2 regions of the Kocuria nitroreducens genome follow, and region 2 is predicted to be linked to the other one. Evidence: riboswitches for the same ligand, from Rfam matches in the RefSeq annotation. Region 2 holds a riboswitch; the other holds the start of a gene.

Region 1 (11,209 bases), on a different contig from region 2:
GAATCGAGGGCAGGAGCTGGAGCGGTGGCACCGGGACCCGCTCGCCGGGCCCGTCGCCGGTTCCCATTGTGCCCCATGCTCCGGGGCGGATCCCGGGCGGCCGGGCGTGATTCCTCCCTCGCCGAACGCCCGGCGGCCCGGAGTCAGAACAGCCGGACCGGCTTGACGATGTCCGCGTAGATCAGCAGCACGGACATCCCGATCATCAGCACGGCCACCGCGTAGGTCACCGGCAGCAGCCGGGCGGGGTCGAAGGGACCGGGGTCGCGGTGGCCGAGCAGCCGGGCGGTCCCCCGCCGCAGCGCCTCCCACAGCGCCCCGGCGACGTGCCCGCCGTCCAGCGGCAGGAGCGGGAGCAGGTTGAAGACGAACAGGGCCAGGTTGACGGAGCCGACGAGGCCCACGAGGGAGGCGGCCTTGTCCCGCAGCGCGATCTCCTCATGCGCGGCGATCTCCCCCGAGATCCGGCCGACCCCCACCACGGAGATCGGCCCGTCGGGATCCCGCGGCGCGTCGGAGAACGCCGCCTCCCCCACCTCGTAGACCCGCTGCGGCAGGTGCAGGACCACCCCGGCGATCTGCTGCAGCCCGTCGAGCACCGCCCCGGGCACCGCCGTCAGCGGCTGCCGGACGGGCTCGGCCGTGGGGCTGATGCCGATGAACCCGACCTCCTCGTAGCGGGGGGTGCCGTCCTCCCCGGTCACGGCGGCGCCGGAGGCGTCCAGCACGGGGCGCGACGACAGGATGGGGGTGAGCGCCGTGGACACGGTCCTCCCGTCCCGCTCGACCACCACCGCGATCCGCTCCCCGGCCCGGTCGCGGATCCGCCCGGTGAGCTCGTCCCAGGAGGCGACCGGGGCGCCGTCGACGGCCGTGACGACGTCCCCGGGGCGCAGCCCGGCGGCGTTGGCGGGGGCCCGGGGGTCCCCCGGCCGGCACTCGGCCTGCCCGGCGGCCTGGCGCTCGGCGGCCACCACGCACTCCGAGACCCACGCGACCGTCGTGGTGGGCGTCGCCGTCCCGAAGCCGGAGAGCAGGACGGCGAGGCACAGGGCCCCGAGCAGGAGGTTCATCACCGGGCCGCCGAGCATGATGACGATCCGCTTCCACACGGGCAGGCGGTAGAACACGCGGTCCTCGTCGCCGGGGGCGAGCCGGCCGGTGGCCGCGCCGCGCGCCTCGGCCGCCAGCTGCTGGAACACACCGGTGCTCGAGGCGCGGGCCGTCGAACCCGCGGACGCGGGCGGGTACATCCCCACCATCGAGATGTAGCCGCCCAGCGGGACCGCCTTGAGCCCGTACTCCGTCTCGCCCCGGCGGCGGGAGAACACGGTGCGCCCGAAGCCGACCATGTACTGCGTGACGCGCACGCCGAAGAGCTTGGCCGGCACCAGGTGGCCGATCTCGTGGAGGGCGATGGAGACCGCGATGGCGACAGCGGCCAGCAGCACGCCCACGAGGAACAGCACGACGCCCATCCGTCGGACCTCCCGGGATCGTCGAGGGCCCCCGGCGGGCGCCGGGGACGGCAGGGCCGTGCGCTCGGCACGGCGAGGACCAGTCTGCACCACCATCCTGGACGGAGGGTGGCAGGCGCACCGGGGCACGACGACGGCCGGCCGCCTCCCGGAGGAGGCGACCGGCCGTCGGTGGGCGCCGGTGCGGTACGTCTCAGCGGCGCAGGATCCGGCGGGCCAGCCGGTTGCCCACGACCTGCACCAGCTGGACCAGGACCACGATGACGGCGACCGCCGCCCACGTGACCTCGTCGTTGAACCGCTGGTAGCCCAGGCGCAGGGCGAAGTCGCCCAGACCGCCCGCGCCGATGGCCCCGGCCATCGCGGACATGTCCGTGATGCCGATGACCAGGAAGGTGTAGCCGAGCACCAGGGGGCCCAGCGCCTCGGGGAGGATCACCGTGGTGATGATCCTGGCGCGGGAGACCCCCATCGAGCGGGCCGCCTCGACGACGCCAGGGTCCACGCTCATGAGGTTCTGCTCGACGATGCGCGCCACCGCGAACATCGCCCCGATGGTCATCGCGAAGATCGCCGCGTTGGGGCCCAGCCGGGACCCCACGACCCCCTGGGTGACGGGTCCCAGCGCGGCCAGCAGGATGATGAACGGGATCGGCCGGACGAAGTTCACCACGAGGTTGAGCCCCTCGTGCACTGCTCGGTTCTCCAGGATGTTGCCCCGGCGGGTGACGTACAGGCCCACGCCCACGAGCAGGCCGAGCAGACCGGCGAGCAGCAGCGTGACGGCCACCATGTAGAGGGTCTCCCCGAGCGCGGACAGCAACTCGGGTCCCAGGACGGACCAGTCGTTCACGCGGCCACCTCTCGCAGGGTCGTGATGCGGGACATCTCGTCGACCACGGCCTGCACGGCCGTGTCCTCGCCGGTCAGCTCGAAGGTCAGGGACCCGAACGACTGCTCTTGGAGCACGCTGATCCCGCCGTAGGCGATGGTGAAGCGGACCCCGCGGGCGGCGCCGTCGGAGAGCACGCCGCCGATGTCCACGCCGTCGCCGACGTCCACGATCACCAGGCGCCCGCGGTGGGCGCGGCGCAGCCGTTCCACCTCGCGGGCGTCGGGCACCGAGTGCAGGACGGAGGAGACGAAGCGGCGCGCCGTCTCGGTGCTGGGCCGGGCGAAGATGTCCACGGTGGAGCCGTGCTCCACGACCATCCCGTCCTGCATCACGGCCACGCGGTCGGCGATGGCCCGGACCACGTCCATCTCGTGGGTGATGATCACGATCGTGATCCCCAGCTCCCGGTTGACCCGCTGCAGCACCTGCAGGACCTCCTGCGTGGTCTCCGGGTCGAGGGCGCTCGTCGACTCGTCGGCCAGGAGCAGCTTCGGGCTGGTCGCCAGGGCGCGGGCGATGCCCACGCGCTGCTTCTGCCCCCCGGAGAGCTGCTCCGGGTAGTTGCCGGCGCGCGCGGACAGGCCCACGAACTCGAGCAGCTCGGCCACCCGGGCCCGGCGCTTCTCCTTCGGCCAGCCGGCCCGCTTGAGGGGGTACTCGACGTTGCCCGCGACGGTGCGGGAGGTGAAGAGGTTGAACTGCTGGAAGATCATGCCGATCTCCTGCCGGACGGGCGCCAGCTCGGTCTCGCGCCGGCCCGCCACCTCGAAGCCCTCCACGGTCAGGGAGCCGGAGGACACGGGCTCGAGCCCGTTGATCAGACGCACGAGGGTGGACTTGCCCGCTCCGGAGTAGCCGATCACCCCGAAGATCTCGCCGCGGCGGACGTCGAGGCTGACGTCGTCGACCGCCACCACCTCGCGCGCCGCGCGCCCCGCGCCGGTGCGGAAGGTCTTGGAGACGTTGCGGAAGGAGACGAGCACCTCGTCCGGGCGCCCGGGTGCGGACGGCCCGGCGGGGACCGCCGCGCTCACTGCTCCTGGTCCTTCAGCTCCTGCTGGTAGCGCTCGGTCAGCTCCTCGAGCTCCGCCTGCTCCAGCTGCAGCGGCACGGCCGTGTCCTTGGTCTCCGTCATCTCCGCGTCGAGCACGGCCTGCTCGTGGTAGAGGTCGGCGACCTGCTGGAGGGTCTCGTCGTCGGCGAGCTCCTCGGTCGTGGTGAAGAGGTTGACGTAGACGCGGGAGCCCTCGGACTCGGGGTCGTCCTGGGCGAGCGCGGACTGCGGGTCGATGTCCGCCCGCGAGAGGAAGTCGTTGTTGATGACCGAGCCGGCCACCGAGTCGAGCGAGAGCACCGTCTGCTCCGCGGAGACCGGGGTGACCCGCACCGTCGAGGCCTCGGTGTCGACGTCGAGCTCGGTGGGGATGAGGGTGTCGCCGGTCAGCTCGACAAGGCCGGCGGCCTCGAGCACGAGCAGGGCCCGGGACAGGTTCACGGCGTCGTTGGGCACCGCGATCTCGTCGCCCTCCTGGAACTGCTCCACGGAGTCGTACTGGTTGGAGTACAGGCCCAGCGGGTAGATCGAGGTCGAGCCGATCGGGGTGATGGAGCCCCCGGCCGCGTTGTTGTAGTCGGCGAGGAACGGGATGTGCTGGAACCAGGTCATCTCTACGTCGCCGGACTCGGTGGCGGGGTTCGGCTGGTTGTAGTCGGAGAAGTCGACGTACTCGACGGTGATGCCCTGCTCCTCGGCCACCCGCTGGAGGGCGTCGTGCGTCGGGTCGGTGCCCACGACGCCGATGGTGACCTTGTCGTCGGCGAGCACGCCCTCACCGGAGGACTCCCCGGCGGAGCCGCCGCAGGCGGTGAGGGTGAGGCCGAGGGCCGTGGCCAGGGCGAGGGAGGGGAGGCGCTGCGATCGCATGTGGTGCCTTTCCGTGGGTCCGGGGTGTCCGAGGTCTCCACCAGCTCCACCGGGTCCGGCGGCCACGGTCGGGGGCGCGCCGGAGGGCGCGTGCGCGGTCGGACCGTACTTGCCGCCGGCCGTCGATGGCCGGTGCCGGATGGTTCACCTGGGGCACCCCACTACGGGAGAGGGTTGCCGCCCAGCAAGCCAGGGCTTCGTGCTGGGACTCGTCATCCGCCCGACAGACTAGCACGGGCCGCGGGGGGGCGGATCCGGTCCGGTCAGCGGACGAGGACCTCGCGGGCCCGGCGGCGGGCCCAGCGCTCGGCCGCCAGCACGGCCTGGAGCTCCAGCGGGCCGTCGTCCTCGTGCTCGCCCAGCACCGCGTCGACCGTGTCCACGATGGCCGGGAACCGGATCCGGCCGTCGTGGAAGGCGTGCACCGCCTCCTCGTTGGCCGCGTTGAACACGGCGGGGAAGGTCCCGCCCCGCTCCCCCGCGGCCTTGATGAGTTCGACGGCCGGGAACGCCACCGGGTCGAGGGGCTCGAAGGTCCACTCGGTGGCGCGCGTCCAGTCGCACGGCTGCGCGGCCCCGGGCAGCCGGTGGGGCCAGGCCAGACCCAGGGCGATGGGCAGGCGCATGTCCGGGGGTGAGGCCTGGGCGAGGGTGGAGCCGTCCACGAACTGGACCATGGAGTGCACGACCGACTGGGGGTGGACCACCACGTCGATGCGCTCGAGGGGGACGTCGAAGAGCAGGTGCGCCTCGAGCACCTCGAGCGCCTTGTTCACCATGGACGCCGAGTTGGTCGTCACCATCAGACCCATGTCCCACGTGGGGTGGCGCAGCGCGTCCTGCGGCGTGACCGTCTCCAGCTCCGCCCGGGTCCGGCCGCGGAACGGGCCGCCCGAGGCCGTCAGCACGAGCCGGTCGACCTCCTCGGCGGTGCCGCCGCGCAGGGCCTGCGCCAGCGCCGAGTGCTCGGAGTCCACGGGGATCAGGGCATCGGGGTCCCCGGTGCCGGCGGCGGCGGCCTTGACGAGGGCGCCGCCGGCGATCAGCGACTCCTTGTTCGCCAGTGCGAGCTTGTGCCCGGCCCGCAGCGCCGCCAGGGTGGGGGCCAGCCCGATGGAGCCGGTGATGCCGTTGAGCACGAGGTCCGCGTCGGGGAGGGCGGCGGCCGCGGACGCCGCGTCGGGCCCGTGCACGATCTCGGGCCGGTAGTGCCCCGCCCCGGCGACCGCGGCCCGTTCCGCGATCAGGCGGGCCAGGCGGGTGGCGTCCTGGCCGGTGCCGCTCGTGGCCACGACCGCGGCGCGGGTCTCGACGGCCTGCTCGGCGAGCAGCTCGAGGTGGCGCGCTCCGGCGGCGAGGGCGACCACGGTGAACGGGTCCGCGCCCTCGCTCTCGCGGGCGGTCCGCACGACGTCGAGGGCCTGGGTGCCGATCGATCCCGTCGAGCCGAGGACGCAGATCCGGCGGGGACCGGCGGCGGCCAGCTCGGGCGTCCGGCGGGGGCGGGGCGAGGAGGCGGGGAGCGTCATGCCCCCAGTATCCCCCAGCGGACCTCTCCGGCGCCGAGCCCCCGGCGGACCTGCGGGCGCCCGCGGCGCACCGGGCCGGTGGACGGACCGAGGCCCCGTCCCCCGGGAAGGGCGGACGGGGCCTCGGCGACGGAAGGGATCGGATCAGCGCGTGGCGCGACCCTTGCGTCCGGTGACCGCTCCGTAGATGAAGAGCACGATGAGGGCTCCTACGACGGCGGTGATGATGGTGCCGATGTCGAACGCGGACTCCAGGCTGCCGATGCCGATCAGCGAGCCCAGGAAGCCCCCGAGGAGGGCCCCGACGATGCCGAGGACGATGGTGACGATAATGCCGCCGCCCTGGCTGCCCGGCATGATGAGCTTGGCGAGGGCACCCGCGATGAGGCCGAGGATGATCCAGCTGATGATTCCCATGATGGCTCCTTATCCGTCCCGGGAGGGACTTTCATTGTACGCAACCGGCCAGTATCCCTGGAATACCCTGAGGTTGCTTCTGCGCACCACACTAGTCGACGGTCAGCCACCTGTCTGTTTACTGTCGTGAATACGCGCGTGTCTCCGGCCACGGACCGGCCCGCCGGAAGCCGGGGCTTCGGGCGGGCCGGGGATCCTCCCAGGTGGGAGCGGGAATCCGTCAGTGGGCGACGGGCTTCTCCGCACCGATGCCTGTGAGGGAGCGCACCTCCATCTCGGACTGCTTGACCGGGTCCTCGAGACGGCGCTCGGTCATGGAGCCGATGAAGCCGAGGAGGAAGGAGGCCGGGATCGAGACGATGCCCGGGTTCTGCAGCGGGAACCACGCGAAGTCCGCCGTGGGGATCATCGAGGTCTCGGTACCGGACATCACCGGGGAGAAGATGATCAGGCCCACCGAGAGGAACAGGCCGCCGTACATCGACCACACGGCGCCCCGGGTGGTGAAGCGCCGCCAGTACAGGGAGTACAGGATGGTCGGCAGGTTCGCCGAGGCCGCGACCGCGAAGGCGAGCGCCACGAGGAACGCCACGTTCTGGCCCTGCGCGCCGATGCCGCCCGCGATCGACACGAGGCCGATGACCACCACCGTGGTCTTCGCGACCCGCAGCTCCTTGCGGGGATCGGAGTCGCCCTTCTTGATGACGCTGGTGTAGATGTCGTGGGCGAAGGAGGCCGAGGCCGTGATGGCCAGGCCGGCCACGACCGCGAGGATCGTGGCGAACGCCACCGCGGCGATGATGCCCATCAGCAGCGATCCGCCCAGCTCGAAGGCCAGCAGCGGCGCCGCGGAGTTCACGCCGCCCGGCGCCGCCTGGATCCGCTCGGCGCCGATGAGGGCCGCCGCGCCGAAGCCCAGGATGAGGGTGAAGAGGTAGAACAGGCCGATCAGGCCGATCGCCCAGACCACGGACGTGCGGGCCTCCTTGGCCGTGGGCACCGTGTAGAAGCGCATCAGCACGTGGGGCAGGCCCGCGGCGCCGAAGACGAGAGCCAGGCCCAGGGAGATGAAGTCCAGCTTGCTGGTCTCCGTGGCCCCGTAGCGCAGGCCCGGCTCGAGGATGGCCGGGTTGCCGGAGACGGCGACCGCGTCGCCGAGCAGCGAGGAGAAGTTGAAGCCGTAGAGCGCCAGGATCCAGACGGTCATGACCGCCACGCCGGAGACCAGGAGCACCGCCTTGATGATCTGCACGTAGGTGGTGCCCTTCATCCCGCCCACGAGGACGTAGACGATCATGAGCACGCCCACCACCACGATGACGAGCGACTGACCGGCGCGCGAGCCGATGCCCAGCAGCAGGGACACCAGCGCACCGGCGCCGGCCATCTGGGCCAGAAGGTAGAACGCGGAGACGGAGAGGGTGGAGATGGAGGCCGCGACGCGCACGGGGCGCTGGCGCAGCCGGAAGGACAGCACGTCCGCCATCGTGAACTTGCCGGTGTTGCGCAGGAGCTCGGCGATCAGCAGCAGCGCCACGAGCCAGGCCACGAGGAAGCCGATGGAGTAGAGGAACCCGTCGTAGCCCTGGATGGCGATGGCGCCGACGATGCCGAGGAAGGACGCCGCCGAGAGGTAGTCGCCCGCGATGGCCAAGCCGTTCTGGGTGCCGCTGAAGCCGCGGCCGCCGGCGTAGTAGTCGGCGGCGGTGGCCGTGGACTTCGAGGCCCGGAGGACGATGACCATCGTGACGACGACGAACGCGCCGAAGATGGAGATGTTGATCCAGGGCGTGCCGACCGTCTCCGTGGTGGTGGTCGCCATGGGCGCGAGCGCGGAGTGCAGAGGATTCATCGATCAGTTCTCCTGTCCGTGGACGCCGCCGGGGGCGCCGAGGCTGGGCTCCAGGCGCTCCCGGATGGCCGTGGCCTTCGGGTCGAGCTTGCGGTTGGCGAAGGTCACGTAGGCGCCCGTGATCGCGAAGGTCGTGACGAACTGGAGCAGACCCAGGATCACTCCCAGATTGACGTTGCCGATCACCTGGATCGCGAAGAGCTGCGGGACGTACATGGCGAGCACCACGTACAGCAGGTACCAGACCAGGAAGGCGACGGCGAGCGGGAAGACGAAGCCGCGGTGGGTCTTGCGCAGCTCCTGGAACTCGGGCGACCGCTGGGCGGCGGGGAAGTCGACGTCGGCGACGAGGTCGTCGGCGTCGATGGGTGGCTGGTTGGACATGGGCTACCTCCTCATGTGATGTGGCCCACACTAGGCCGTTGTATGCACAGGGGCAAGGTGAAACATCCAAAAGTTGCTTCTCGAGGGGCAGGACGAACATGGAACGGTGTTTCCGGACGACATCCGGTTCAGCATGTATACACAGACGCTTGCGGCGGTCCGGTTCAGCGCGAGGCCAGGAGCAGCTGGACGGCGCGGTCCAGGAAGGCGTCCACCTGCTGCTCCTCGTAGCTGCGCTCGCCCTGCGCGGGCGGGAAGACGGCCCGGCGCAGCTCGCCCGGCTCGAGGGTTGCGGTGCCCTCCAGCCGGGCGCCGAGGCGCTCGCACAGGACGTCCACGTGCGCCGCGGAGTAGCCGTGGGCCCGTGGCCGGGAAGGACGCCGGAACCGTTGGGTGCGCGGCCGGTCGAGACGGTTCCGGAGCAGCCGGGTCAGGGCGTCGAGGTGCTCCTGCCAGGCCTCCGGGCCCCGGGCGCGCAGGCAGCGCTCGCGCTCGGCCGCGGCGAGTGCGTCCTCGGCGGCGTCGAGCAGCTCGTCGACGGCCGCCGGCCGGTAGCCGCCCCGCGCGCCGGCGAAGACGGCCGCGCGCACCTGCGTGCTGAGCAGGACCCCGGGCCGGCGCTCCGGCCCGGTGACGGGCGGCGGCTCCCGCAGGGCCGAGTGCACGGCGGCCAGGAAGTCGTCCACCTGGGCGACGTCGTAGCCGCGCTCGGACCCGGGGCACCGGGGGATGCGGGTGGGGGCCGTCGGAATCCAGGGGCGTTCGGGGGGCATGGGCTGCGGGTCCTGGACGCCCGGCTCAGGCGCTCGCGGCGAACAGCTCGAAGAGCAGGTACCCGGCGGGGACGGCGAAGAGGATGGAGTCGATCCGGTCCATCACTCCCCCGTGCCCGGGCAGGAGGGTGCCCATGTCCTTGATCCCCAGCTCGCGCTTGACCATGGACTCGGAGAAGTCGCCGACGGTGGCGGCGAGCACGAGGACCGCGGCGAGCACGGCGCCCTCCCACCAGGAGTGGTCGAGCAGCAGGACGGCGCACAGGACGCCGACCACCACCGAACCGCCCAGCGAGCCGGCGAAGCCCTCCCAGGACTTCTTGGGGCTGATCCGCGGTGCCATGGGATGGCGGCCCCAGACCACTCCCACGGCGTAGCCGCACGTGTCCGAGCCGACGGCCAGCAGCATGACGGTGAGCACCTTCAAGGCGCCCGCCTCGGTGTGGTAGAGCAGCAGGGCGATGCTGAGCAGGAAGCCCACCCACACCAGGGCGAAGACGGAGCCCATGATCGACAGGATCATGCCGTCCCGGTCCCCCAGCGCCCGCCAGCCGATCACGAGCGTCAGCCCCACGATGACGGCCATCATGAGCGTCTCGCCGCCTCCGGCGAACGCGGCGAGAGGCATCAGCACGCCGGCGGCCACCGCCGGGACCCGCGGAATGACGATGCCGCGGTAGCGCAGCGACCGGCCGACCTCCCAGACTCCGATCCCGGCGGCCGTCCCGGCGAACAGGGCCAGGACGAGGGGCTGGACGAACAGCCCGACGAGCAGGGTCCCGATGAGCACCACGGCGACGCCCACGGCGGCCGGCAGGTTCCGGCCGGCGCGCGAGGGCGCGGTGTGCCGGCGCCCCGGCGGTCCCGGGGTCGGGGCGGCGGCGGCCGGGGCGGGCGCCGGACGGGCACGTGGGGAGAAGGCCCCCCCAGCGGTTCCCGGGGAAGCCTTCGTCTCCTGGTGCGGTCGCGGCTGGTCCGGCATCAGACCTGCAGCAGCTCCGCTTCCTTGTTCTTGAGCATCTCGTCGATCTGGTCGATGTGCTTCTTGGTCGCGGCGTCGAGGTCCTTCTCCGCGCGCTTGCCCTCGTCCTCGCCGATGTCGCCGTCCTTGACGGCCCTCTCGATCTGGTCCTTGGCGTGCCGGCGGATGTTGCGCACCGAGACGCGGGCCTCCTCCGCCTTGTGGCCGACGACCTTGACGTACTCCTTGCGCCGCTCCTGGGTCAGCTCCGGCATGACCACACGGATGACGTTGCCGTCGTTGGCCGGGTTCGCCCCGATGTCCGAGTTGCGCAGCGCCTTTTCGATGTCGTTGAGGGCCGAGCGGTCGTACGGCGTGATGAGCAGCGTGCGCGCCTCGGGGTTCTGGAAGGAGGCGAGCTGCTGGAGCGGGGTGGGAGTGCCGTAGTACTCGACCAGCACGCTCGAGAAGAGGGAGGGGTTGGCCCGGCCCGTGCGGACCGCGGCGAAGTCCTCCTTGGCGCCGTCGACGGCCTTGCCCATCTTGGTCTTCGCTTCGGACATGGTCTCTGAGATCACGTAGGGGCTCCTTCGTCGGGTCGCACGGAGTCCTCCGCGCTGGGTCGGTTCGGCCGGTCGCCGCGCGGGAACCGCGCCGCCCGGCCGTGCTGGCCCCAGTCTAGCCGGGGGCCGTCCCGCGCCGGCTCACGCGGTGACGAGGGTGCCGATCTGCTCCCCGAGGATGGCGCGGGTGACGTTGCCCTCACCCTCCATACCGAAGACGCGCATGGTCACGTCGTTGTCGCGGCACAGGCTGAAAGCCGTCTGGTCCATGACCCGGATGTCGCGGGCGAGGGCCTCGCCGTAGGTGAGGGCGGACAGCCGCTGGGCGTCCGGGTTGGTGCGGGGGTCGGCGGTGTAGACGCCGTCCACTCCGTTCTTCGCCATGAGCACCTCGTCCGCGTGGACCTCCAGGGCCCGCTGGGCCGCGACGGTG
Region 2 (11,209 bases):
TCGGCCCCGGGGAGCTGATCGACGGCTACAGCCCCGAGCAGCGGCTCTTCCTGTCCTGGGCCTACGTCTGGCAGCAGAAGTCCCGCGACGAGGCGCTGCGCCACCGCATCGCCACCGACCCGCACTCCCCCAACGAGTTCCGGGCGAACCAGGTGGTCCGCAACGTCCCCGCCTTCTACGAGGCGTTCGGGGTCGCGGAGTCGGACGCGCTGTGGCTGCCGGAGGTGGAGCGCGTCAGCATCTGGTGAGCCCGGCGCGGCGGGGACCAGGGCGGTCGTCGTCCACGGGGCCCTCCGGGTCTCGGCGGTCGGCCGGGTGCCGGTCAGGGCAGCGCGTAGTGACCCGTCACGTGGACCACGGTGGCGTAGCCCGCCACGGCCAGCGCGGCCGAGAGCGGCACGAGCACGATAACCGTCGTGTCCACCCTGCGCAGCGACTGCGGGGTGGCGGGAAGCCGTGCGCTCACCAGCGGGACGAGCGTTCCCAGCAGCAGCAGGGCGAGCGGTACGAAGTAGCGGCCCTGCACCCCATTGACGATCCCGGACTGCACGGGGGCGAAGCTCAGGTACAGCGTCCCGAAGATGGCCGCGACGTTGAGCAGCAGCACCACCGCGAACCAGACGACGACCCGGCGTGACGCCCGGCCGCGGGGCCCGTGCAGGAAGGCGGCGCCCACGGCGACGAGCCAGCACACCGCACCGACGAACGGTCCGTTGATGTTCCCGCCCGGCCCGTAGCCCATCTGTCCCACGAAGCCCGCCGCGTACTGCCAGTCCAGGGTCAGGATCGTCCGCGCCGCCACGCCCAGGACGGCGACCGGTTCGCCGAGCACGAAGGCCAGCTGGTCCCCGGGGCGCACCATGTGCCGTTCCTCCGGTCCGCGCAGGATGCCCATCGCCTCGGTCGTGCCCGCGGCCAGCGACATCCACACCGCGAAGCCCAGCAGGGTCAGCAGCAGGCAGCCGGTGAGCACCAGCGCGGCGGCCACCGGCCGCCCGTCGGCGCGGCGGGGCAGCGGATACCGCCGCAGCGGGACCGCCGGCAGCAGCAGGGAGAGGATGACGTAGGTGGGCTTCATCAGCGGGAGGACGCACGCGCACACGAGCACCGCCCCCAGCTCGAAGCGGGAGAGGGGCTCCTCGGAGCGGTTCAGCACCGTGGCCCGCAGCACGAGCGCGATGAAGGTGAACACCACGGCGTTGGTCACGGAGTCGGCGGAGATCACCGCCGACTGGTAGAGCGCGGTGGGCACCAGCGCCACGCAGAACCCCACCCAGAGGAAGCGGGAGTGCCGCAGGGACCGGAGTCCCACCGCGACCACTGCTGTGCAGGAGAGCACCTGCAGTACCCGCATCAGGGCCCAGGTGCTGCCCACGCTGAGGTCCGCGGCGGTGGCGATCCGCGCCCCGAGCGCCGAGGGCAGGTAGGGCACGGGCGAGTACGCCGCGGTGTTGGCGAACGAGGTCTGCACGTGTTCGTCCCCCAGGGGGGCTGCGAGCGCCTGCTCGCGGGCCTCGGACGGGACGAACAGGGGGTCGGAGCCCCGCTCCTTGGCTCTGGGCGGGCCGCCGTGGCCGGTCATGAACTGCGCCGCGGCCACGGGGACGGACCCGCCGTACACCGGGTAGGGGCCGTCGTCCGCGAGCCGTTCGGGGGCGAAGCCCCCCTGGGAGACCTGATAGGCGCGCTTGAAGTGGGAGCTCTCGTCCGGGCCCCATGCCGACGGCACCATGGCGGCGAAGACCGCCCCGAAGAGCAGGGACAGCCCCGCGAACAGGACCACCACGCCGCGGGGGCGCAGACCCGGCTGGAGGACGTGCTCGGGGGCCCGGCCGGGCGCCAGGACAGCAGAGGCCACCTCAGCCCTCGTCCGCGGGTCGGAGCTCCCCGGGGCCGAACCGGCGGTTCGCGAGCACGGGCACGGTCTCCCGGACCTCGGCGATGCGCTCACGCACGACGTCGGCGGTCAGCACGGTCTCCTCCTCCCCGGCCTCGGCGACCACCACGCCGAGCGGATCGAGGACCGCGGAGCGGCCCACCGTGTGCTCAGAGCACGTGTCCGCGGCCGCGACCCAGACGGTGTTCTCGATCGCGCGGGCCTTGAGCAGCGCCTGCCAGTGGTCCACCTTGTGCTCGCCGGCGAACCAGGCGGCGGGCACGGTGAGCAGCTCCGCCCCGGCGTCGACCACGGCGCGGCAGATCTCGGGGAAGCGCAGGTCGTAGCACGTGATCATGCCGACCGTGAGCTCACCGATCGGCACCACCGTGACGCCCTTGTCCCCCGGGCGGATCCGGTCGGACTCCCGGTGGCTGAAGGCGTCGTAGAGGTGGAGCTTGCGGTACGTGCCGAGGATCGCGCCCTGCGCGTCCACGGCCACGAGCGTGTTGTAGGGGCGCCCGTCGGCGGAGCCCTCGTAGCCGCCCGCGATCACGGCGACGCCGGTCTCCGCGGCCAGGAAGGACAGCTGCTGGACGAACCCCGACCAGCCGCGCAGGACCAGGTCCTCGAAGTCCTCCCCGATGAGCCGCTCGGAGAACATGGCCTCCTCCGGGAACACCACCAGCTGCGCCGCGCCGGCCGCGGCCTGCTCGGCCAGCCGGCGCATGGTCCGCAGGTTCTCGGCCGTGTCGGCGGTGGGTGCGAACTGTCCGACGGCGATCTTCACGGGTGTCCTCCTCGGGGCGGCGACGGGTCCGGGGCGCCCGGCGTGGTGTGCCGGCGGCGCCGCTGCGCCCACTGTAGCCGCCGCGCACGGACCGCCCGGGCCGTCTCCGTCATGGTCAGCGAGGTCCGGCGGATCGGGCACCGCCGGCCCGGACCGGGCGCCGTGACAGGATGGGTCGTGAGACGACCGGGCGAGCGAAGGGCAGGCGATGGGCGAGCAGTCCGAGACCCCGGGACGGCGCCGGCTGGGCGACCGGGTGCTCGGCGGCGGGATCGAGCCCGATCCGCGGTTCACGCTGGCCAACGAGCGCACGTTCCTCGCCTGGATCCGGACCGCGCTCGCGTTCCTGGCCGGCGGCATCGCCATCGAGGCGTTCACCGCGGACCTGTTCGACGACGGCATCCGGAAGTTCCTCGCGATCGTCCTGCTGGTGCTGAGCATGCTCGTCAGCGCGGGCGCCACGTTCCGCTGGATCGGGGTGGAGCGGAGCATGCGGCGCCAGGCCCCGCTGCCCCTGCCCCTGATCGCACCGGTGCTCGCGGTGGGCGGGGCGATCGCGGCCGGAGTGCTCGTCGTCGTCGTCCTGCAGGGCTGAGATGCCGCGCACGCTGCTCCGCCGCCCGCCGGGTCCCCCGGATCCTCCGCGGCCGCCGCACGGGGACCCCGGGCTGCAGCCGGAGCGGACCACGATGGCCTGGGGCCGGACCTTGATGTCCTTCGTGGTGGTCTCGGCGGTCTTCCTGCGCTGGCTGCCGCACCACGGGCCGTTCGTGCTGGTGCTGTTCGGTCTGGCCGTCGTCACGGCGGCGGCCATCTACCTCACGCAGCGCTCCCGCTACGTCCGCAGCGCCCGGGGCATCGCCGAGGACGGCACCGAGCCCGAGGTCGGCGCCGTGCTGGCCACCTCGGCCGCGATGCTCGCGCTCGGCAGCCTCGGCATCTGGGTGGTGCTGGTCCTCGTCTGAGCCTCCCCCGCGGGGTCAGGGTCGCCCGTGCCGACGGCGCGCCGGCACGGCGACCTCGCGGGCGGGCTGACGGGTCAGTCGACGAGGTCGCGCACCACGATGGTGTCGTCGCGGTCCGGGCCCACGCCGATGGCCGACATGCGCGTGCCGCTCATCGACTCGAGCGCCTCGACGTAGGCCCGGGCGTTCGCCGGCAGGTCCTCCAGGGTGCGGCAGCCGGTGATGTTCTCCTCCCACCCGTCGAAGTGCTCGAAGATCGGCTGGGCGTGGTGGAACTCTGTCTGGGTCATCGGCATCTCGTCGTGCCGGACGCCGTCGACGTCGTAGGCCACGCAGACCGGGATCTGCTCGATGCCGGTGAGGACGTCGAGCTTGGTGAGGAAGTAGTCGGTGAAGCCGTTGATCCGGGAGGCGTGGCGCGCCATCACGGCGTCGTACCAGCCGGTGCGGCGGGGGCGGCCGGTGTTGACACCGAACTCCCCGCCGGTGGTGCGCAGCTGCTCGCCCATCGCGTCGAAGAGCTCGGTGGGGAACGGCCCGGCGCCCACGCGGGTGGTGTAGGCCTTGATGATGCCGATCGCCCGGGTGATGCGGGTCGGCCCGATGCCCGAGCCCACGGACGCGCCGCCCGCAGTGGGATTGGAGGACGTCACGAAGGGGTAGGTGCCGTGGTCGACGTCGAGGAAGGTCGCCTGGCCGCCCTCCATGAGGACCACCTTGTCCTCGTCGAGCGCCTGGTTCAGGAGGTACGTGGAGTCCACGATCATCGGGGCGAGCCGGTCGGCGTAGCCCAGGAAGTACTGCACGACCTCCTCGACGTCGATGTCCCGGCGGTTGTAGAGCTTCACGAGCAGCTCGTTCTTCTGGCGCAGGGCCCCTTCGATCTTCTGCCGCAGGATCGACTCGTCCAGGACGTCCTGGACGCGGATGCCGAGCCGGCCGACCTTGTCCATGTAGGCGGGGCCGATGCCGCGGCCCGTGGTGCCGATCGCCCGTTTGCCGAGGAAGCGCTCCGAGACCTGGTCCATCGTCTGGTGGTACGGGGCCACCAGGTGGGCGTTCGCGGAGATCCGCAGCCGTGAGGTGTCCGCCCCGCGCGCCTCGAGCCCGTCGATCTCCTCGAAGAGGGCCTGGGGATTGACGACGACGCCGTTGCCGATCACGGGGACGGCGTTGGGGCTGAGGATGCCCGCCGGCAGGAGCTTGAGCTCGAACTTGTCGCCGCCCACCACCACGGTGTGCCCGGCGTTGTTGCCGCCGTTGGGCTTGACCACGTAGTCCACGCGGCCTCCCAGCAGGTCGGTGGCCTTGCCCTTGCCCTCGTCGCCCCACTGGGCGCCGACGATCACGATTGCTGGCATTGAACGACTCTCCTGCCTGGATGGAACGGGACTTCCCCCGCGGGACCCGGCGGAGGCGCGCACCGGCCGGGCACGACAACGCCCCTGCGTCGGCCCGCTCCCGTCCGCACGCCCGAGGCGGCGCGGCGCCGGCGGGAGGAGACCCAGGGGCTCGTACCGTGCAAGTCTAGCGGCCCGTGACCCGGGGCAGGCACTCCGCCGCCCCGTCCGGGGACCACCGCGGTCCGATACCCCCGATGCTCATGGGTTCGCCGTCCACGAGGACCCCGGCCGGGTCCCCGTCCTCCGCCGTGCTGTCGTGCTGCGCAGCACCGTGGGCGCCACGGGCCTCGTCGTCCGGGGGCTCGCCCCGGACTCGCAGATCGTCCCGCGCCGCCCCGCGGACCCCCGGCCGGTGGGCGGAGCACTGTTCCCGCGACGGAGCACGGGCTCCCGGCCGAGCACGGACTGCCGTGGTCGGCCGGGAGGTCGTGCCGGGTCAGGCCCCGTCCTGCGCGGATCGCCCGGACAGCAGTTCCTCCAGCCGGTCGTAGCCCTCGGCCATCCCCGCCTCCATGCCGGTGGCCAGGTACTGCTCGCGCGACTCGACGGACGGGTGGACGGACCGGCCCGTGAGCCGGGAGCGCCCGCCGGGCAGGTCCTCGAACGTCGAGAACTCGAGCGTGACCACGTCCGGCCAGCCCTCGAACTCGAACGTCTGGACGATGAGGGCGTCCCGCCGGACGGTGTGGAAGACGCCGTGGAAGGCGTACTCGTCACCGCCTCCCGCGCCCCGCTGGACGAACCGGTAGGACCCGCCGCTGCGGCAGTCGAAGCCGTCGATCCGGGTCTCGAGCCCTCGCGGACCGATCCACTGCCGATACAGCTCCGGGTCCGCGTGGGCGCGGAAGACCTCGGCGGCGGGAGCGTCGAACTCGCGGGAGTAGTCGACGCAGGGGACGCCCTCGGGCGCCGTGACGTGCAGGGTGTTGGTCATGACGGGCTCCTCGGTGGCGGGCGGCTCAGCGGACCCGGGAGGCGAGCAGCTCTTCGAGCCGCTCGTAGCCGTCGGACATGCCGCTCTCCATGCCGGAGCCGGCCATGCCGTCGCGGGCCTCCTGGGTGGGGTAGACGGCGTGGCCGACCAGCCGGCACCGTCCGTCCCCGAGGTCCTCGAAGCGCAGGAACTCGAGGTCGACCACGTCGGGGTAGCCCCCGAACTCGAAGGTCTGGACCACGAGCTCGTTCTCGCGCACGGTGTGCAGGATGCCGCGGAACGCGTAGGAGACGCCGTCCGGGCCGGTGTGGTGGTACTCGTAGGCGCCGCCGCTGCGGAAGTCGTAGGAGTCGACCTCCACGTGCGTGCCGCGGGGGCCGAGCCACTCCCGCAGCAGGGCCGGGTCGGCGTGGGCGCGGAAGACGTCGGCCACGGGGTGGTCGAACTCGCGCTCGAAGTCGATGAAGGGCAGGCCGTCGGGGACGGTCAGGTGCAAGGGGTGTCCCATGGTTCAGTCCTGGGTGTGCTCGCCGCGGTCCGCGGCTCGGGTGTCGAGCACGGCGTCGAGGCGGCGGAACTGCTCCTCCCGGACCAGCCGGTAGCGGTCGATCCACGTCGTGAGCGCCTCGAGCCGTGCAGGGTCCAGGTGGACGGGCCGGCGCTGGGCGTCACGGGTGCGTGTGACGAGCTGCGCCTGCTCGAGGACCTGGATGTGCTTCGAGACCGCCTGGATGGAGATCGCGAAGGGTTCCGCCAGTTCGGTGACCGTGGCCGGTCCGCGGCTGAGCCGGGCGACGATGCGGCGGCGGACCGGGTCGGCGAGGGCCAGGAAGGCCTTGTCGAGGAGGTCGTCGTCGCCGGGGTCCACGGTGTTTGTCAACTGATTCCTTGATCAATCTGTTGGTTGTTAAAGGTTAGGTCTCCTGCGCGGTCCCGGCAAGACCCGAGACCGGATCGTGACGGGCGGGGGTCTCCCCGGGCTCCGCGCGCTCCGTGGAGAGCTGCGACGGCCCGGCCTGCGGCGCCCCGGTTGCCGTGCGCGGCCGCACGGCCGCGGCCAGGCAGGCGGCGGCGACGACGGCCAGCGCGGCCGCCACCCCGCGGTTGACGAAGAACGCGTGGATCTGGGAGTGGTTGCTGAGCACCGTGTACCAGAAGGGCACGGCCAGGGCGGGCAGGGCCAGGACGGCGGCGACCATCCACCGGGCGGGCCCTCCCCGGCGCAGCGCCAGGACCAGGCCCACGCCCGCCGCGAGCAGGCAGCCGGTCAGCACCAGCCCCGAGGTGGGCACGACCTCCCACCAGTAGACGAGGTTGCGGCGCACGCCCGCGCCGAACGCCTCGGAGACCCCCGAGTGGTCGCCCCCGGTCCGGATCCCGACGTTGCGGCGGACCACCTCCAGGGTGGCCGGGACGCCCAGGAAGGCACCGGCGATGACCCAGCGGGCGAGCCACGTGACGGCGAAGGCCACCGGCCAGACCAGGCCGCTCAGCAGCACGGCCACGACGGTCTCCCGCAGTGCCCCCGTGCGGCACCAGACCGCCGCGCCGACCACGAACGCGGACATCGCCCACGGCACGGCGGGGGTCGTGAGGAGGTCGACGAAGCAGAACAGCGCCGCCCCCAGCGCCACCCCCGCGTGCGCCGTCCGGGGCGAGCGCCCCGCCCCGAGCGCGGCGAGGACCACCGAGAGGAAGATGAAGGCGATGGAGATCGACTGGCTGAAGGAGGTCGAGGGCGTGGACAGCAGGTTGGTCCCTGCCAGGTAGGGCAGGGTCAGGGCCAGGGCCACGGCGGTGGAGGTCCGGGCGCGGACGGCGAGGAACGCCCCGCCCAGGGCGAGCACCATCAGGGTGCCCGAGACGATCCGGAGGCCCTCGAGACCGGTCAGCGCCAGCACGGGGCGGGTGAGCACGGTGTAGCCGGCCCAGTACTTGTAGTAGTCGTTGTCGGTGAGCACGGCCCCCTCGGAGAGGGCCCGCAGCTGCTCCGGGCCGCCGCCGCAGGTGGCGAGCCGGGGCATCCGGACCGCCCGGCTGAACGCGGACTCCTCCGGGGACGCCCCCAGGCCCGTGCCCGCCACGACGCACTCGGTGAAGGTGTCCGCGGGGCCGCCCATCCGGTCGATCGTCCCGTGGGGGCCGTAGGTGCCGTCCTCGACCGCCGCCAGCAGGTTCTCGACGATGGGCCGGTCCGGCACCGCCTGGGCCGCCGTCAGCAGCCCGAACAGGGCGAACTGCAGGACCAGGAGCATCCCGAGGCCCTGGGCCCAGGGCAGCAGGGGGGCCAGTCGCGACCGCAGCCCCTCCCGTCCCGCGCTCACGGGAGCTGCCGCCGGTGCTCCGCGTCGCGGGGTCCGGCCCCGTCCGGTCCGTCCCCACCGCTCCACGGCGGAGCCGGCTGCCGCAGGTAGAACAGCCGGGAGGTCTCCCGGCGGATCTTGGCCTGGCCGCTCAGCAGCACGCCCATGAGCAGGAACACCCCGGCCAGGATCACCAGGGAGGCGGCCAGGAAGGCCGTCGGGAAGCGGGGGACGAGGCCGGTGCTCGCGAACTCCGCGACCACGGGGAGGCCGAGGACCAGACTCAGCAGGAACAGCGTCAGCGAGACGGCGCCGGTGACGAGGAACGGGCGCTCGTGGAAGAGCAGCTGCCCGAAGACGCCCAGGATGCGGAAGCCGTCGTGGTAGGTCCGCAGCTTGCTCTCGCTCCCCTCCGCCCGGTCGCGGAAGCCGACGGCGACCTCGGTCTGCGGCATCCGCGCGTTGACGGCGTGCACGGTCAGCTCCGTCTCGATCTCGAAGCCCCGGGAGAGGCCGGGGAAGGACTTGACGAAGCGGCGCGAGAAGACCCGGTAGCCGCTGAACATGTCGGAGACCTTCCGGCGGAAGGCGAAGGTGACGAGCGCGTTGAAGAACCTGTTGCCGGACTCGTGCCCCGACCGGTAGGCGGTGCCGGTGACCTGTCGGCGCACGCCCACCACGTGGTCGTAGGGCCCGGCCAGCAGCGTCTCGATGAGGGCGGGGACGTCGGCCACGTCGTAGGTGTCGTCGCCGTCGATGAGCACGTAGACGTCGGCGTCGAGGTCCGCGAATGCGCGCCGGACCACATTGCCCTTGCCCTTCTCCTCCTCGCGCCGCACGTGCGCCCCCGCACGCCGTGCGGCCTCGGCGGTGCCGTCGGTCGAGCAGTTGTCGTAGACGTGCACCTCGATGCCGGGCACCGCGGCGAGCAGGTCGGTCACGACCCGGGCGACCGCCGTCTCCTCGTTGTGGCAGGGCACGACGGCGACGATGCGGGGGGTGGAGAGCATGGGCACTCGTTCCTGCGGTCGGGGGGCGGGCTCGTCCATTATGACGAGCGGGCGCGGGGCGCGGGACCGCGGGCCGCCGCCCGTGCGTCACCGTGCGTCCGTGTTGCGTCCTGTGACGCCGCGGTCGTCACAGTCGGCGCACCGGCGTCTTCTGGGCGCCCGCACTTGGCAGCACGGCGGGACAGCCGCTGGAATGGGTCCTGCATCTATCCAGAGCGGCCGAGAGACCTGGCTCGTCGACGCCGCAGCAACCATCCGCGCCCCCGCCACGGGGTCCGCGGAACGGTGCTCCCGCCAGGACCGATGGAGCTGTCGCAGCCTCCCGGGTCCACCCCGAGGAACGGCTGCTGCCCTCCCTCGGGGTGACCCTTGGAGGAAGAACGTGACCCCACGCCCGACCGCCCGGCCGGCGCCGCCGTCCCTGTCCTACGAGCTCTATCCACCGCGCAGCGCGGCGAGCGCCGACACGCTGCTGCAGACCATCGAGGCGCTCGAGCCGACCTGTCCCGACCACGTCTCGGTGACGTACAACGGTGACGAGCGGCGCCGGGACGGCTCGCTCGCCCTGCTCGACCACCTCCTGGCCCGCACGAGCCTGCGGCCCCTGGCGCACCTGACGTGCGTCGGCAGCACCCGGGCCGAGCTGGAGCAGACCGTGGCCGCGCTGGTCCGCCGCGGGGTCCGGGGCGTCCTGGCCCTGCGCGGGGACCTGGACCCGGGGGCGGAGCCGGGCGAGCTCCGGCACGCCGGCGAGCTCGTGGAGCTGGTGCGCGAGGTCGAGCAGCGCCACACCGCGGCTCTGGCGGCCGGCCGGCTCGCTGTGGGCGTGGCAGCCTATCCGACCCGGCACGCGGAGTCGCCCTCGTTCCGGCACGACGTCGAGGTGCTGCTGGCCAAGCAGCGCTCCGGGGCGGACTTCGCCATCACGCAGGTCTACTTCCGCCCGCAGCGCTACGAGCGCCTGGTCGCGGCGGCGCGTGCGGCGGGGGTGACCATCCCGATCGTCCCGGGGATCATGCCGGTCACCGACCCGCGGCGGCTGCGGACGCTGTGCCGGCTGGCCGGTCTGGCACCCCACCCCGGTCTGGCCGCCGCGCTGGAGGACGCGCCCGGTCCTGCCGAGCGGCACCGCGCCGGCGTGGCCTTCGCAGCACGGCTGGCCCGGGCCGCCCTGGACGCCGGTGCCCCCGGCCTGCACCTCTACACCTTCAACGAGCACCCGGCCGTGCTCGACCTGCTGGAGCACGTGGACCTCCCGCGCGTGCCGCACGTGCCCGTCCCGCTCGACGACCTGCTGCTCCCCGCCTGAGCACGCACCGCACCACCGTTCCGCACGACCACCGACACTTCTTCAGGAGATCCGCATGACCACTGTCCCGTTCCCCGCCGCCACCATCACCGGTTACCCCCGGATCGGCCGCCGCCGCGAGCTGAAGAAGGCCCTCGAGGCCTACTGGGCCGGGCGCTCGACCCGCGAGGAGCTCGAGTCGGCGGCCGCCGACCTGCAGCTGGCGACCCACCGCCGGCTCGTGGAGCTGGGCCTCGGCGCCCAGGACTCGTCCCTGCCCGCGGCGTTCCCCCTCTACGACCAGGTGCTGGACACCACCGTGGCCCTCGGCGCGGTCCCGTCCCGCTTCGCCGACCTCGCCGACGCCCAGGGCCGGCTCGACCTCGACGCGGGCTTCGTGCTCGCCCGCGGCGACGCCGGGCGCGCCCCGCTCGAGCTGACCAAGTGGTTCGACACCAACTACCACTACCTCGTGCCCGAGATCGGCCCGGGAACCCCGTTCCGCGCCACCGCCGACCGGCTGGTGGCCGACGTCCGCCGCGCAGCCGCGCACGGATTCAGCGTCCGGCCGGTCCTCGTGGGCCCCGTGTCCTTCCTCCTCCTCGCCAAGGCCGACGACGACGCCCCTGCGGGCTTTGAC

What was found. A riboswitch is a leader RNA that binds a small molecule or an ion and turns the genes downstream of it on or off. The one in region 2 is predicted to bind S-adenosylmethionine.
Region 1: another riboswitch for S-adenosylmethionine. It lies ahead of ACFYE1_RS03600 (MetQ/NlpA family ABC transporter substrate-binding protein); the one in region 2 lies ahead of ACFYE1_RS07800 (methylenetetrahydrofolate reductase).

What each region holds. Positions count from the first base shown of each region.
Region 1 is NZ_JBHZTC010000004.1:63,877-75,085, forward strand. It holds gene ACFYE1_RS03585 (M50 family metallopeptidase) at 144-1,478, opposite strand; gene ACFYE1_RS03590 (methionine ABC transporter permease) at 1,672-2,271, opposite strand; gene ACFYE1_RS03595 (methionine ABC transporter ATP-binding protein) at 2,328-3,407, opposite strand; gene ACFYE1_RS03600 (MetQ/NlpA family ABC transporter substrate-binding protein) at 3,404-4,297, opposite strand; SAM riboswitch class IV at 4,398-4,514, opposite strand; gene dxr (1-deoxy-D-xylulose-5-phosphate reductoisomerase) at 4,561-5,826, opposite strand; gene ACFYE1_RS03610 (GlsB/YeaQ/YmgE family stress response membrane protein) at 5,971-6,243, opposite strand; gene ACFYE1_RS03615 (solute symporter family protein) at 6,464-8,095, opposite strand; gene ACFYE1_RS03620 (DUF485 domain-containing protein) at 8,099-8,479, opposite strand; gene ACFYE1_RS03625 (DivIVA domain-containing protein) at 8,644-9,252, opposite strand; gene ACFYE1_RS03630 (phosphatidate cytidylyltransferase) at 9,278-10,234, opposite strand; gene frr (ribosome recycling factor) at 10,234-10,791, opposite strand; gene pyrH (UMP kinase) at 10,918-11,209, opposite strand, start outside.
Region 2 is NZ_JBHZTC010000009.1:35,593-46,801, forward strand. It holds gene ACFYE1_RS07745 (M13 family metallopeptidase) at 1-248, shown strand, start outside; gene ACFYE1_RS07750 (DUF2142 domain-containing protein) at 323-1,858, opposite strand; gene ACFYE1_RS07755 (carbon-nitrogen hydrolase family protein) at 1,860-2,666, opposite strand; gene ACFYE1_RS07760 (YidH family protein) at 2,875-3,261, shown strand; gene ACFYE1_RS07765 (DUF202 domain-containing protein) at 3,263-3,631, shown strand; gene ACFYE1_RS07770 (adenylosuccinate synthase) at 3,706-4,992, opposite strand; gene ACFYE1_RS07775 (SRPBCC family protein) at 5,471-5,968, opposite strand; gene ACFYE1_RS07780 (SRPBCC family protein) at 5,994-6,476, opposite strand; gene ACFYE1_RS07785 (ArsR/SmtB family transcription factor) at 6,480-6,836, opposite strand; gene ACFYE1_RS07790 (hypothetical protein) at 6,883-8,292, opposite strand; gene ACFYE1_RS07795 (glycosyltransferase) at 8,289-9,281, opposite strand; SAM riboswitch class I at 9,485-9,591, shown strand; gene ACFYE1_RS07800 (methylenetetrahydrofolate reductase) at 9,664-10,590, shown strand; gene metE (5-methyltetrahydropteroyltriglutamate--homocysteine S-methyltransferase) at 10,646-11,209, shown strand, end outside.